3 regions of the Ensifer sp. ZNC0028 genome follow, and region 2 is predicted to be linked to each of the others. Evidence: riboswitches for the same ligand, from Rfam matches in the RefSeq annotation. Region 2 holds a riboswitch; each other region holds the start of a gene.
What was found. A riboswitch is a leader RNA that binds a small molecule or an ion and turns the genes downstream of it on or off. The one in region 2 is predicted to bind cobalamin.

Region 1: it holds a riboswitch for cobalamin, as region 2 does, so the genes downstream of both, nrdH (glutaredoxin-like protein NrdH) here and L981_RS28560 (CbtB-domain containing protein) in region 2, are expected to answer to the same signal.
Region 3: it holds a riboswitch for cobalamin, as region 2 does, so the genes downstream of both, metE (5-methyltetrahydropteroyltriglutamate--homocysteine S-methyltransferase) here and L981_RS28560 (CbtB-domain containing protein) in region 2, are expected to answer to the same signal.

Annotation. Positions count from the first base shown of each region.
Region 1 is NZ_JTLA01000107.1:25,595-29,784, reverse strand. It holds gene metE (5-methyltetrahydropteroyltriglutamate--homocysteine S-methyltransferase) at 1-10, shown strand, start outside; gene L981_RS24830 (acyl-CoA thioesterase) at 7-813, shown strand; cobalamin riboswitch at 966-1,193, shown strand; gene nrdH (glutaredoxin-like protein NrdH) at 1,584-1,805, shown strand; gene nrdI (class Ib ribonucleoside-diphosphate reductase assembly flavoprotein NrdI) at 1,817-2,233, shown strand; gene nrdE (class 1b ribonucleoside-diphosphate reductase subunit alpha) at 2,203-4,190, shown strand, end outside.
Region 2 is NZ_JTLA01000135.1:6,669-10,858, reverse strand. It holds gene L981_RS28580 (SRPBCC family protein) at 1-40, shown strand, start outside; gene L981_RS28575 (DUF1772 domain-containing protein) at 110-589, opposite strand; gene L981_RS28570 (NAD(P)H-binding protein) at 586-1,416, opposite strand; gene L981_RS28565 (TetR/AcrR family transcriptional regulator) at 1,521-2,213, shown strand; cobalamin riboswitch at 2,212-2,474, shown strand; gene L981_RS28560 (CbtB-domain containing protein) at 2,515-2,691, shown strand; gene L981_RS28555 (CbtA family protein) at 2,889-3,686, shown strand; gene L981_RS28550 (ferric iron reductase) at 3,725-4,190, opposite strand, start outside.
Region 3 is NZ_JTLA01000107.1:30,285-34,474, reverse strand. It holds gene L981_RS24850 (metallophosphoesterase) at 1-409, opposite strand, end outside; gene L981_RS24845 (LysR substrate-binding domain-containing protein) at 631-1,560, opposite strand; gene L981_RS24840 (hypothetical protein) at 1,713-2,009, shown strand; cobalamin riboswitch at 2,028-2,248, shown strand; gene metE (5-methyltetrahydropteroyltriglutamate--homocysteine S-methyltransferase) at 2,349-4,190, shown strand, end outside.

The DNA.
Region 1 (4,190 bases), on a different contig from region 2:
TCGCGCATGACGGGCCACACGGAAGCGGCGTCGGGGGAAACCCCGGCGCCACAGACCCTCGTCGATATCGTCTTTCCCGGCGACACCAATCATCACGGCACCCTCTTTGGGGGTGCCGCATTGGCGCTGATGGACAGGATCGCCTTCATCGTTGCCACCCGCCACGGCCGCATACCCTTCGTCACCGCCTCCTGCGACCGGATCGATTTTCGCGCACCCGCCCGCATCGGCCAGATCGTCAGTTTCTCTGGCCGCCCGGTGCGCGTCGGGCGACGCTCGATGGTCGTCGACGTCGAGATGGTGGCCGAAAACCTTGCGACCGGCGGCCGCGATCTTTGCTCACGCGGACGGTTCACCATGGTTGGGATGCCGCAGGACAAAGGTGCCGACTGGCGCCTTCCGCCGCTCGCCGAGCCCGCGCCGGTGGTGCCCGAGGCGGTGGTGCCCGCGGCGGATTTCGTCGGCATGACCGACATCGTTTTTCCGGGCCAGACCAACAGCGCCGGCGCGCTCTTCGGCGGCGATGCACTCGCCCAGATGACGAAGGCGGCCTTCGTCGCCGCGACCCGACTGACCGGCAAAGCGATGGTGCTCGCCTCCTGCAGTAGCGATTTCAAGCGGCGTGTCGCCGCCGGAACGATCGTCGACACGCTGGCGCGCGTCACCCGGACCGGACGCAGTTCCACAACGATAGAGGTCGAGCTCTGGTCGGAAGAACTGCTCAGCGGCGTGCGCGTGCTGACCGTCACCGGGACTTTCGTGATGGTGGCCGTCGACAGCCGCAACCGCCCGGTTGCGGCCTTCGCCGCCTGAGCAAGCCGGGGGCGCCGCTCATGGCGCCCTCGATCCACAGGATTGATTGCGCGCCGCCATTTACTCCCCGTTATCCACACCGAAAAAGAAAAGACCTCTGCACCCCCCGCCTTCAGCATATAGAACCTATTGACGCAGATTTGCGATGAACTACTATATGTAGTGTTCGAGGTTCTTCCGATTCGCAAGGATTGGGAGCTAAGACGGGAATACGGTGCGCCGGCGGGTTTTCCGCTCAGGCTATGCCGTAGCTGCCCCCGCAACTGTAGACGGCGAGCGACTGTCCGGAATTGGACCACTGAGGCATGAGGCCTCGGGAAGGTCGGGATGGAAGCTTTGACCCGTAAGCCAGGAGACCTGCCTCGAGCAATAAACGTCCACGGGCGGGGTGTCCGGAGGGGTTGAGTGCGTGGCAGGATGAGCCTGCCCGATCGTCTCGACATCTCCCCGGCAGCCTGTCGAAAGCTTCGGGGTGAAGTCATGTCAGTTTCTTCCAGTTCAGATCCACCTTCTGCGGACGGGTGCGCATTGTTGCGCGCCTGATCGAAAGGCCGCGCCCTGAGAGCCCGCATCCGCGGAAATTCCGGAGCGCCCGACCAGAACGAGCCGGCCAGGTCGCGTAGCTGCACATGGACCAGCTTGCCGACATCCACTCCGGTCGAGGCGACCGGGGAGCGATGTTTCGTGCCCTATCGCCAAGCCCACGGTTCGCGTCCGCGCGCGCCGACGACCTCTTGCGCCCAATTTTCAGTTTCATTCACGAGGAACCCATGTCCGTCACCGTCTACAGCAAGCCCGCCTGCGTGCAATGCACCGCCACCACCCGCGCGCTCGATCGCCAGGGCATCGACTACAGGATCGTCGACATCTCCGAGGATGCGGACGCCTTCGCGCTGGTGCAGGACCTCGGCTACCGCCAGGTCCCCGTGGTCATCGCCGGCGAGCAGCATTGGGCCGGCTTCCGGCCGGACATGATCGGCGCGCTCGCCTGAGGAACGAAGCGATGGGCCTGATCGTCTATTTTTCCAGCCGCTCGGAAAACACTCATCGCTTCGTCGAAAAGCTCGGCCTTCGCGCGGCCCGCATACCGCTCAGGGAAGGTAAGGACACGCTTACAGTCACGGAGCCCTACGTGCTCGTCGTGCCGACCTATTGCGGCGACGACGGCCGGGGTGCCGTGCCGAAACAAGTGATCCGTTTCTTGAACGATACGGGCAACCGCTCTCACATCCGCGGCGTGATTGCTGCGGGCAACAGCAATTTCGGCGCGACCTACGGGATCGCCGGCGACGTGATCTCGGCCAAGTGCCGGGTACCCTATCTCTACAGGTTCGAGCTGCTCGGAACCGACGAGGACGTCGCCAATGTCAAAAACGGGATGGAACGATTTTGGACGTCACAACACTCGAACGCCCCCTGAAGGCGACGGAAGCGGCGCTGGATTACCACGCGCTGAACGCGATGCTGAACCTCTACGATGAGGAGGGGAAGATCCAGCTCGACAAGGACCGGCAGGCGGCTAAACAGTACTTCCTCCAGCACGTCAACCAGAACACGGTCTTCTTCCATAACCTGCGGGAAAAGCTCGATTATCTGGTGACCGAAGGCTATTACGAGCAGGAAGTGCTGGACCAGTATTCATTCAACTTCGTGCGCGATCTCTACGACCACGCCTATTCGAAGAAGTTCCGTTTCCCGACCTTCCTCGGCGCCTTCAAATACTACACGTCCTATACGCTCAAAACCTTCGACGGAAAGCGCTACCTGGAACGCTACGAAGACCGCGTCTGCATGGTGGCGATGGCCTTGGCGCGCGGCAACGAGGCGCTTGCCCGCGATCTCGTCGACGAGATCATTTCCGGCCGTTTCCAGCCGGCGACGCCGACCTTCCTCAATGCCGGCAAGAAGAGCCGTGGCGAGCTCGTCTCCTGCTTTCTGCTGAGGATCGAGGACAACATGGAGAGCATCGGCCGCGCCATCAATTCGGCGCTGCAGCTTTCCAAGCGCGGCGGTGGCGTGGCGCTGTCACTCACCAACATCCGCGAGATGGGCGCGCCGATCAAGCAGATCGAGAACCAGTCCTCCGGGGTCATCCCGGTCATGAAGTTGCTGGAAGACTCGTTCTCCTACGCCAACCAGCTCGGCGCGCGCCAGGGCGCGGGCGCGGTCTACCTGCATGCCCACCACCCCGACATCATGCGCTTCCTCGATACCAAGCGCGAAAATGCCGACGAGAAGATCCGCATCAAGACGCTGTCGCTCGGCGTCGTCATCCCCGACATCACCTTCGAGCTCGCTCGCAACAACGAGGACATGTACCTGTTCTCGCCCTATGACGTGCAGCAGGTCTATGGCGTGCCGCTCACCGAAATCTCGGTGACGGAGAAGTATCGCGAGATGGTGGAGGATGCCCGCATCCGCAAGCGCAAGATCAAGGCGCGCGACTTCTTCCAGATCATCGCCGAGATCCAGTTCGAGAGCGGTTATCCCTACATCATGTTCGAGGACACGGTGAACCGGGCAAACCCGATTGCCGGCCGTATCACCATGAGCAACCTCTGCTCGGAGATCCTGCAGGTTAGCGAGGCGAGCGAATTCAACGACGACCTCTCCTACAAGCACATGGGCAAGGACATCTCCTGCAACCTCGGCTCGCTGAACATCGCCGCTGCCATGGACAGCCCGGATTTCGGCCAGACGATCGAGACCTCGATCCGCGCACTGACAGCCGTCTCCGAAATGAGCCACATCTCGTCCGTACCTTCGATCGAGAAAGGCAACGACGACAGCCACGCGATCGGCCTCGGGCAGATGAACCTGCACGGCTATCTCGCCCGCGAGCGCATCTATTACGGCTCCGAGGAAGGCATCGATTTCACCAACATCTATTTCTACACGGTGACCTACCACGCGATCCGCGCATCGAACCGGCTGGCGGTCGAAAAGGGCAAGAGCTTCGCAGGCTTCGAAAACTCGAAATACGCCTCTGGCGACTATTTCGACAAATACACCCAGGCCGAATGGCTGCCGGCGACCGAAAAGGTGAAGGCGCTGTTCGAGGAAGCCGGCATTGTCATCCCGACCCAGGAAGACTGGTTGGAACTGAAACGGGCAGTGATGGAAGGAGGTCTCTACAACCAGAACCTCCAGGCCGTGCCGCCGACGGGCTCGATCTCCTACATCAACCACTCGACCTCCTCGATCCACCCGATCGTCTCGAAGATCGAGATCCGCAAGGAAGGCAAGATCGGCCGCGTCTACTACCCGGCCGCCTTCATGACCAACGACAATCTCGAATACTACCAGGACGCCTACGAGATCGGCCCGGAGAAGATCATCGACACCTATGCGGCGGCCACCCAGCACGTCGACCAGGG
Region 2 (4,190 bases):
TCTTGAAGCGCAATACGACGCGCGTATTCCCAAGCCCTGACGGCGGGATGGGTTCAGAGGTCAGGACGCGCGCAGGCGCCGGCAAGGATCCACTTGCCGGCGCTTTTCGTCAGGCACGGGCGAAACCGAGAATGAAGAACGCCAGCGCGCCGATCGACGCGAAGCTGCGCACGTGGTTCCACCAGACCCAGTCGGTCAGATAGCGCTCACGCCAGAGATCGGTCGCCGCCTGGCCGGGCGCTGCGGCGGCGAGCGCATCGTTCATCGGCACGTTGAAGACGATGGTCACCAGCAGCACGCCGACGACATAGGCGACACCGCCGGCGGCAAGCCACCACCGGCCCTCGCCGCCCGAGAGGAAGGCGACGACGATGAGCGCCAGGGCGAGCAGCGCCGTGCCCATGAAGGCGCTGAGGAAGATCGGGTTCTGGATCACGACATTGATCGCATTCATCGCAGCGATCCCCTGCTCCGGCGGCAGCCGCGACAGGGCCTGCATGATGCAGACCGAGAAGATGAAGAACAGTCCGGCCATCAGGCCGGAGCCGATCGCGGCGGCAAACGCCAGAGCGGGGATCAGGGGGATCATGCGGCAAGACTCCATACACCGGTTGCTGCGGTTTCCCGAGCGTAGGCTGCAAAGTCACGCGGACGCCGCCCAAGCACATGCTCGACATCGGACGTCAGGTTTGAATTGCGCCCGTCGAGCACCGAGGTGAAGAGATAGCGGATGAGTTCGACATAGTCATCAGGCACGCCGTCGGCCTGCAAGTGCGCCGCGAAGTCGGCAATCGGGATGGCCTGATAGGAGATCGGGCGGTTGGCTGCCGCGGCAATTTCGGCCACGGCGTCGGCAAAGGTCATCAGCCGCGGGCCGGTCAGCGAATAGACCTTGCCGATATGGCGGTCGTCGAGAAGCGCTTCGACAGCGACGTCGGCAATGTCGTCGCAGCTGATGAAAGGCTCGGTCACCGTGTCCACGGGCAGGAAGACGGAACCGCTCAAGACACCCTCGGCGAGGAAGCCTTCGTCGAAATTCTCGAAGAACCAGCTGCCCCGGATGACCGTCCAGTCGGCGCCGGAGGCCTGCAACGCGCGCTCTGCCGCTTCCGCCTCGTCCTCGCCACGCCCCGACAGCAGCACCAGCCGCTTGACGCCGGCGCTGACCGCAAGGCTCGAGAACTTGGCGATCACCTCGACGGAGCCCGGCACCGCCAGATCCGGCTGGAAGCAGACATAGATGCGATCGACGTTTTCAAGGACCGGCGCCCAGGTCGTCTCTTCCGTCCAATCGAAGGAAGGCGACGCCGAACGGGCACCGATGCGCACCGCGACGCCCTGCTCCCGAAGGCGCTCGGCCACCCGCCGCCCCGTCTTGCCGGTACCGCCCAAAACCAGTGTGACTTTCTGAGACATCGTTTCCTCCTGAGGTTCCACCAACAAACATGAGTATCTCTCACATTTGCAAATGTGATAAATCCTCGTATTTTAGGAGTCAAGTCAAAATGTGAGCATTACTCATGATTCCAGATGCAAGCCCCGCCACGCTTCCCGCCGACGACGAGCCTGCGCTGCGCCGGACACCGAGCCAGAAGCGCAGTCGCGAGCGCGTCGAGCAGATCCTTGCCTGCGCGACGGCGCTCATCCAGGAAAAGGGCAGCGACGCCATGCGCATGAGCGAAGTCGCTGAAAAGGCTGGGATTTCAATCGGCTCTCTGTACCAGTACTTCCCCGACAAGGCCGCGATCGTGCGCACGCTTGCCGAGCGCTACAATGCGGTCTGCAACGAGTGCATCGCGGCCGAACTGGCCAAGGTGACCTCGATCGCCGAGTTGCGCGACGCCTTCTCGCTTTTGTTTGACATCTATTACGAGATGTTCCTCGCCGAGCCGGTCATGCGCGACATCTGGTCGGCGATGCAGGCCGACAAGGCGCTGCGCGAAATCGACCTTGCGCAAAGCCGCGCCGGCGGAAAGCTGCTTGCCGATGTGTGGGCCCGGCTTGTGCCGGCGACGCCGCGCGAGGAAATCGACAGCGCCGCCTTCCTGATCATGCACCTCGGCGACTGCACCATGCGGCTTGCGGTCTCGGTCGACCGGGCCGAGGGCGACCAGATCGTCGAGGCCTACAAGCGCATGACCATCAAGGATTTTGTCGCGGATGGACCGCGCCGCGGCGCAGGCTCAATTGACAACTCCATGACAGAATCCTAATCATCTGGGATCGATTGGTTCCCGGGACGCGAACGCGTTTCGGGAGTAAACGGGAACGTGACGGATGGACCCACTCTGGGCATTCAAATCACGGCCGACCCCGCGACTGTAGAGCGACGTCGATCTGCCATTCCGGAGCGATCCGGAAGAAGCCACTGGAAAGGCCGCGAGAGGGCGGCCGAACTGGGAAGGCGAGGCAGACCGGGGGCATCGAGCCCAACGCCGTGAGCCAGGAAACCTGCCACTCGATGCGGGCATAGGGCCCAACCGGGAATTTCCCGATGCCATCACGGAGGTTGTCATGGCTACGTCTACCATTTCGAGCACCCCGCTCTCCCTCAGCGATCGTCTGACCGCTGGCGTCATCGCGCTCTTCATCGGCGCATTCCTCGTCTTCGGCGCCGGCCTTGCCAATTCGGCCGTGCTGCACGACACGGCGCACGACACCCGCCACTCCTACGGCTTCCCCTGCCACTGACCGATGCCTCGGAACGTCAACAACGTTCCGCATCGAACAATCTGCGGACCTGAACGCATCCGGCCCGCGCCGGATGTCGGCTTGTGTGCATCCCGGTTTTTCCGGCGTGCGAAAGCCATCCGCAGCACAGGCAAAATGGGAAGACTCAAGGACCACGCCGCAGCGCGTGGCTTTTGTCGTTATCGAGGGATTTCAAGATGATTGTCAGAACGCTTCTGGCCGCGATCGTGGCTGGATTGATTGCCGGTGTCTTCATGACCGGCGCCCAGGAATTGCGCGTCACGCCGCTGATCCTGCATGCGGAAGAATTCGAAGGCGAGGCTCCGGCCCCCACCGAACAGCCCGCGGCCCAGCCGGGTGCGGCACAGCCCGCCGCGGAAAACCACGACCAGCATTCGTCGCTCAAGGCCGTGTCGCCGCTTAGCGCCTTGCTCGACGCATTGTCGCCGATCACGCCCGCCTATGCCCATGAGGGCGAGCACGAGGAAGGCGGCATCATGTTCGGCATGAGCCGCTTCTCCGGCACGCTGATCGCGAACCTCGTCACCGGTTCCGGCTTCGGCCTGCTGCTCGCCGGCGTCAGCCTGGTGATCGGCTATCCGATCACGCTTCGGAACGGCGCGCTCTGGGGCGCCTGCGGCTGGCTTGCCGTGCACATGCTGCCGGCGATCGGCCTGCCGCCGGAACTGCCTGGCTTTCCGGCCGCCGAACTCGGCGACCGCCAGACCTGGTGGCTCGCAACGGTGGCGCTTTCGGCCGTCGGCCTTTATCTCGTCGTCCTGCGCGAGGAGATCGTCTCCAAGGTCGCGGGCCTCGTGCTGATCGCAGCGCCCCATGTCTACGGTGCGCCGCAGCCGCTCGACATCACCAGCAACGTTCCGGCCGTGCTCGGCGCAGAGTTTGCGGTGGCCGCACTCGCCACTACGCTCGCCTTCTGGATCGTGCTCGGCGTCGTCTCCGGCTTCATCAACGAGCGCTTCGTCAAGGCACAGTGATCGGCGATCACGGATCGTCACCAAAGCGACGGCGGGGTTCAGGCCCCGCCGTTTTGCATGAGATGCGCCGCCAGCCGCGCACGGCGATCTTCCGGCTCCAGCAGGACGCAGGTGTCGCAGAAGCTACCGCCCTCCGTCTTGAAATAGAGACAGCAGCCGCAGCGGATCCGATACTGGCGCGAAATGTGTTCACCACTTGCCGGATGGACAGCCGAAATCTGCTCGTAGCAAAGCTCATCAGAATAAAACCGCGAGCCGGGCCGCTTGACGATCGCCAGCGCCTCGGCCATGCCGCGCGCCTCATCCCCGATCGCGCGGCCGATTTCGAGGAACGCGCCGGCAAGGGCATCCGCCGCGAGCCGCCACTGCGCCCCGCTCGAGAGCCCTGTCCGTGCCTTGAGAACTGCAATGACGGGCGCCAGATGAGCGATGAAGCCCTGTTCGAAAGCGCTGACGCCCTCCTCTCCACCCTTGCGCCCCATCGCCGGCGGCTGGAGGCGAAAA
Region 3 (4,190 bases), on a different contig from region 2:
CCTCCAGCCAGGCAAATTGCCTGTCTTCTTCCTCGTCCTCGAAGCCGATCAGCAGGCTGTTGAGGCCGAGCAGCCGCCAGTCGCCATGGTCGCGGCCCCAGTAGTCCGGACCGGCGAGACGGCGCCAGCGGGCAAGCCGGACGGGGTCTACAGGCTGGTGCGAGCCCGGCAGATGGCCGACATCGTGATTGCCGGGAACGATCGCGACCGGCATCGAGAGCTGGCCGATCAGATCGAGCGAGAAGGAGATATCGTCCTCGTGGTCGGCACCATCGATGGTGACATCGCCCGTGTGGATGACGAGATCGGGTTTTACCGCCTCGATCCAGGCGCGAACCGGTTCCCAATTGCCGTTGAAATGGCTTTTGGCGGGGCTGAGATGGGTGTCGCTGATCTGGACGATTTTCATGGAAACGGGCCTCCGACGATGGCTTGCGGTATCCGCGTCGGAGGGCTGTCTCTCCCCTTCTCTGCGGTTGGCCGCAGTCTTTAGGGAGCCGCCATGTCAGTTTGGTAACAGCCGTTCTCAGCTGATTTTCAGTTTCTCCATGAAAGCGTCATTTTCCGAAGCCCGGCCGGCGCGAACCGGCACGCGCGCACCGGATGTGTCTGCGTCTTCTTTCCCCAGACTCACCACTTTGCACCGAGCTCGCCCCGAATAGATGCCGGACAGGATTGCTCCATAACGGTCGCAAGCATCGCATTCGACGCGTCTGCTTCGGCGACGACCCAGTCGCGAAAGGCCTGGATCTTCTTCTGCCGCCTGGTGCTTTGCGGATAGACCAGCCAATAGGCGCGGCCGTCGCGCACCACATGCTCGAACGGCCGGATCAACCTGCCGCTCTTCAGTTCATCCATCAGGAAGGTCGAGACGGCAATCGCCATGCCGTGATCCGCCAGGATGGTGGCGACATCCATCGCCTGGACGTCGAAGATCAGCTCGGTACCGTTGCTCGCCGGCGGCTCGACGCCGGTTTCGATCATCCAGCGTCGCCACCAGTTGGCGTTGCCGAAACGCCGGATCCTCAAGACGTCGGCGGGCTCCTTGAGTTGATGTTTCTCCAGGAAGGACGGCGTACAGACCGGCACGTAATCGAGCGGAAACAAGGGAAAGACATCGTTACCCGGCCAGTCGCCGGCGCCGCTGCGCACCGCGAGATCGATGGCATCACGCTTGAAATCGATGAGTTCGGTCGACATGTGCACCCTGATGCTGATGTTCGGATGCGCGGTCTGGAAGGTGGCGAGCCGCTGGCCGAGCCAGCTCGAAACGACGGTCGGCAGCACCGAGATGTGCAGGTGATGTTCGGTCTTGTCGGCAATCTCCGAGAAGGCCGCCCCCAAAAGATCGATCGCTTCGGTTACCTTTGGCGCCAGCTGCCGCCCGGCACCGGTCAGCCGCACCTCGCGCGGAAGGCGGACAAAGAGCGGCGCGCCAATGCGGTCCTCCAACAACCGGATCTGGTAGCTGACGGCCGCCTGCGTCATGCCGAGCTCTTCGGCGGCGCGGGTGAAACTCAGGTGCCTGGCGGCGGCCTCGAAGGCGCGCACTGCACTCATAGGGGGAATCTTGCTCATGACGCTGAGATAAGCATTCTTTATGCCAGCATGCGAGAAATCGCTTTGCGCGAAACGGCAAAAAACCTCACTTTTTTCGCGAACACACGCCTTGTAGAGAAGTGAGGATAGCAATGCTTAGCGCAGTGCGATCAATGATTTACCATGTCCTGAATTGGGCCGACAGGACCCTCAGTGCTCCGGTCGCCATCGACGCGTTCAACGAGTTCCAGCTCCGGGATATCGGCCTGACGCGGGACCAGGAACATATCCGTGCGCGCGTCGGCGACACAGCGGATCCGTGGCACTGGCCGGAGGAGCCCGATCCCGATCCCGTGCCGGTGCAACCCGCAGCGAAAACAGTTTGCAGCGAAGGGCCGCGCATTGCCCGCGTCTCGCCCCGCGCCCTGGCTGGAGAAAATAAAGACATAAGCATTTCTTTATGCGATTGACGAGAAAGCGATTGCAGAGCATTGTCCCGGCATCGTGGTTCTGCGCCTCGCCATCCGGCGGGGCGGAGCTAAGAGGGAATTCGGTGCGGCGCTGACAAGCGCTAAGGCCGGAGCTGCCCCCGCAACTGTAGGCGGAGAGCGGCCGTTCGATGATGTCACTGAGGAAGACGCCTCGGGAAGACGGAACGGTCCGCGTTGACCCGCAAGCCAGGAGACCTGCCGCGATGAACAACGTCCACGGGCGGGGTGTCCGATGAGGCGCGTTGACGACGCGGGACCCTTCTCGCGTCGCGGATGCGTCGCATTCAAACCTTGCCCTTCAACCTTCGGGGTAAGGAAATGACCATCAAGACTGCCAATCTCGGCTTCCCGCGCATCGGCCGCCACCGCGAACTGAAACTCGCGCTTGAACGCTACTGGTCCGGCAAGATCAGCCGTGACGACCTTTTCGACGTCGGCCGCCGGCTTCGGGCCGAAAACTGGGCGGCGCAAAAGGCGCGCGGCATCGATATCCTCCCTTCGAACGATTTCTCGTTCTACGACCACGTGCTCGATACTGCCGTGCTCGTCGGTGCGGTCCCGGCCGCCTATGGCTGGAAGGGCGGTCCCGTCGATCTCGACACTTACTTTGCCATGGCGCGCGGCTCGACGGGTTCGCCCTGTGCTTCCGGTTGCACGCATGCGGGTGACGGCGGCAACGCCGCACTCGAGATGACCAAGTGGTTCGATACCAACTACCATTACATGGTGCCCGAATTCGAAGCGGATCAACGTTTTGCGCTGACGCATAACCGGCCGCTCGAAGCCTTTCTCGAAGCTGAAGCCCTGGGCTATCGAACCCGCCCGGTCCTACTTGGCCCGGTGACCTTCCTCAAGCTCGGCAAGGCGAAGGGCGGAGATTTCGATCCCCTCGACCTGATCGAGCGCCTGCTTCCCGTTTACGTCGAGCTGCTCACCGAACTTGCCGATGCCGGCGCCGACTGGGTTCAGATCGACGAGCCTAGTCTGGTGCTCGATCTTACCGACCGGGAAAGGCAGGCCCTGGACCTTGCCTATCATACGTTCCGGGCGAAAGTTCCCGGGCTTCGGATCATGCTTGCGACCTATTTCGGCGCGATCGGCGACAATATGGTGAGCGCCCTTGCGCTGCCGATCGCGGGCCTGCATGTCGATCTCGTGCGCGCGCCGCAGCAGATCGAGGTCCTCATCCAATCCGCTCCGGCTGACCGGGTGCTGTCGCTCGGCGTCATCGACGGCCGCAACGTCTGGAGGACGGATCTTGCCGGCCTGTTCAGCCGCCTGCAGCCGCTGGTCTCTGCCCATGGCTGCGACCGGATCGAGCTTGCGCCCTCGTGCTCGCTCCTGCATGTGCCCGTCGACCTCGACATGGAACGGGCGCTCGACCTGGAGCTTGCCTCGTGGCTCGCTTTCGCCGTGCAGAAGCTCGATGAATTAAGCCTTCTCGCCCGTGCCTTCGAGCCGGGGCTTGCCAGCCCGGAAAGGGTCTTTGCCGCCTCGAGCGAAGCGGCCAAGGCGCGTCTGACGTCGCTCAGGATCCATGATCCACTTGTTGCCGGGCGACTGAAGGCGCTGACGGCAGCCGACAGCGAGCGCCGGTCTCCCTTCCCAGCCCGTCGCGCGCTCCAGGCGGACGCGCTGCCGTTGCCGCTTTTTCCGACGACGACGATCGGCTCCTTCCCGCAGACGCCGGAGGTACGGCAGGCCCGTTCCCTGCATGCCAAGGGCGAACTCAGCTATGTCGACTACACCGCCTATCTGCGCCGGGAGACCGAGCAGGCGGTGCGCTGGCAGGAAGAGATCGGCATCGACGTGCTGGTACACGGCGAGTTCGAGCGTAACGACATGGTGCAGTATTTCGGCGAGCAGCTGTCGGGCTACGCCTTTACCCGAAGTGGCTGGGTACAGAGCTACGGTTCGCGCTACGTGCGCCCGCCGATCATCTTCGGCGACGTTTCCCGGCCAAACCCGATGACGGTCGAATGGGCGGCCTTTGCGCAGTCACTGACCGATCGACCGGTCAAGGGCATGCTGACGGGTCCGGTCACCATGCTGCAATGGTCCTTCGTGCGCGACGACCTGCCGCGGTCGGTGGTGTGCCGGCAGATCGCGCTGGCGCTCAGCGACGAAGTCAGGGACCTCGAGGCATCGGGCATCGCCATC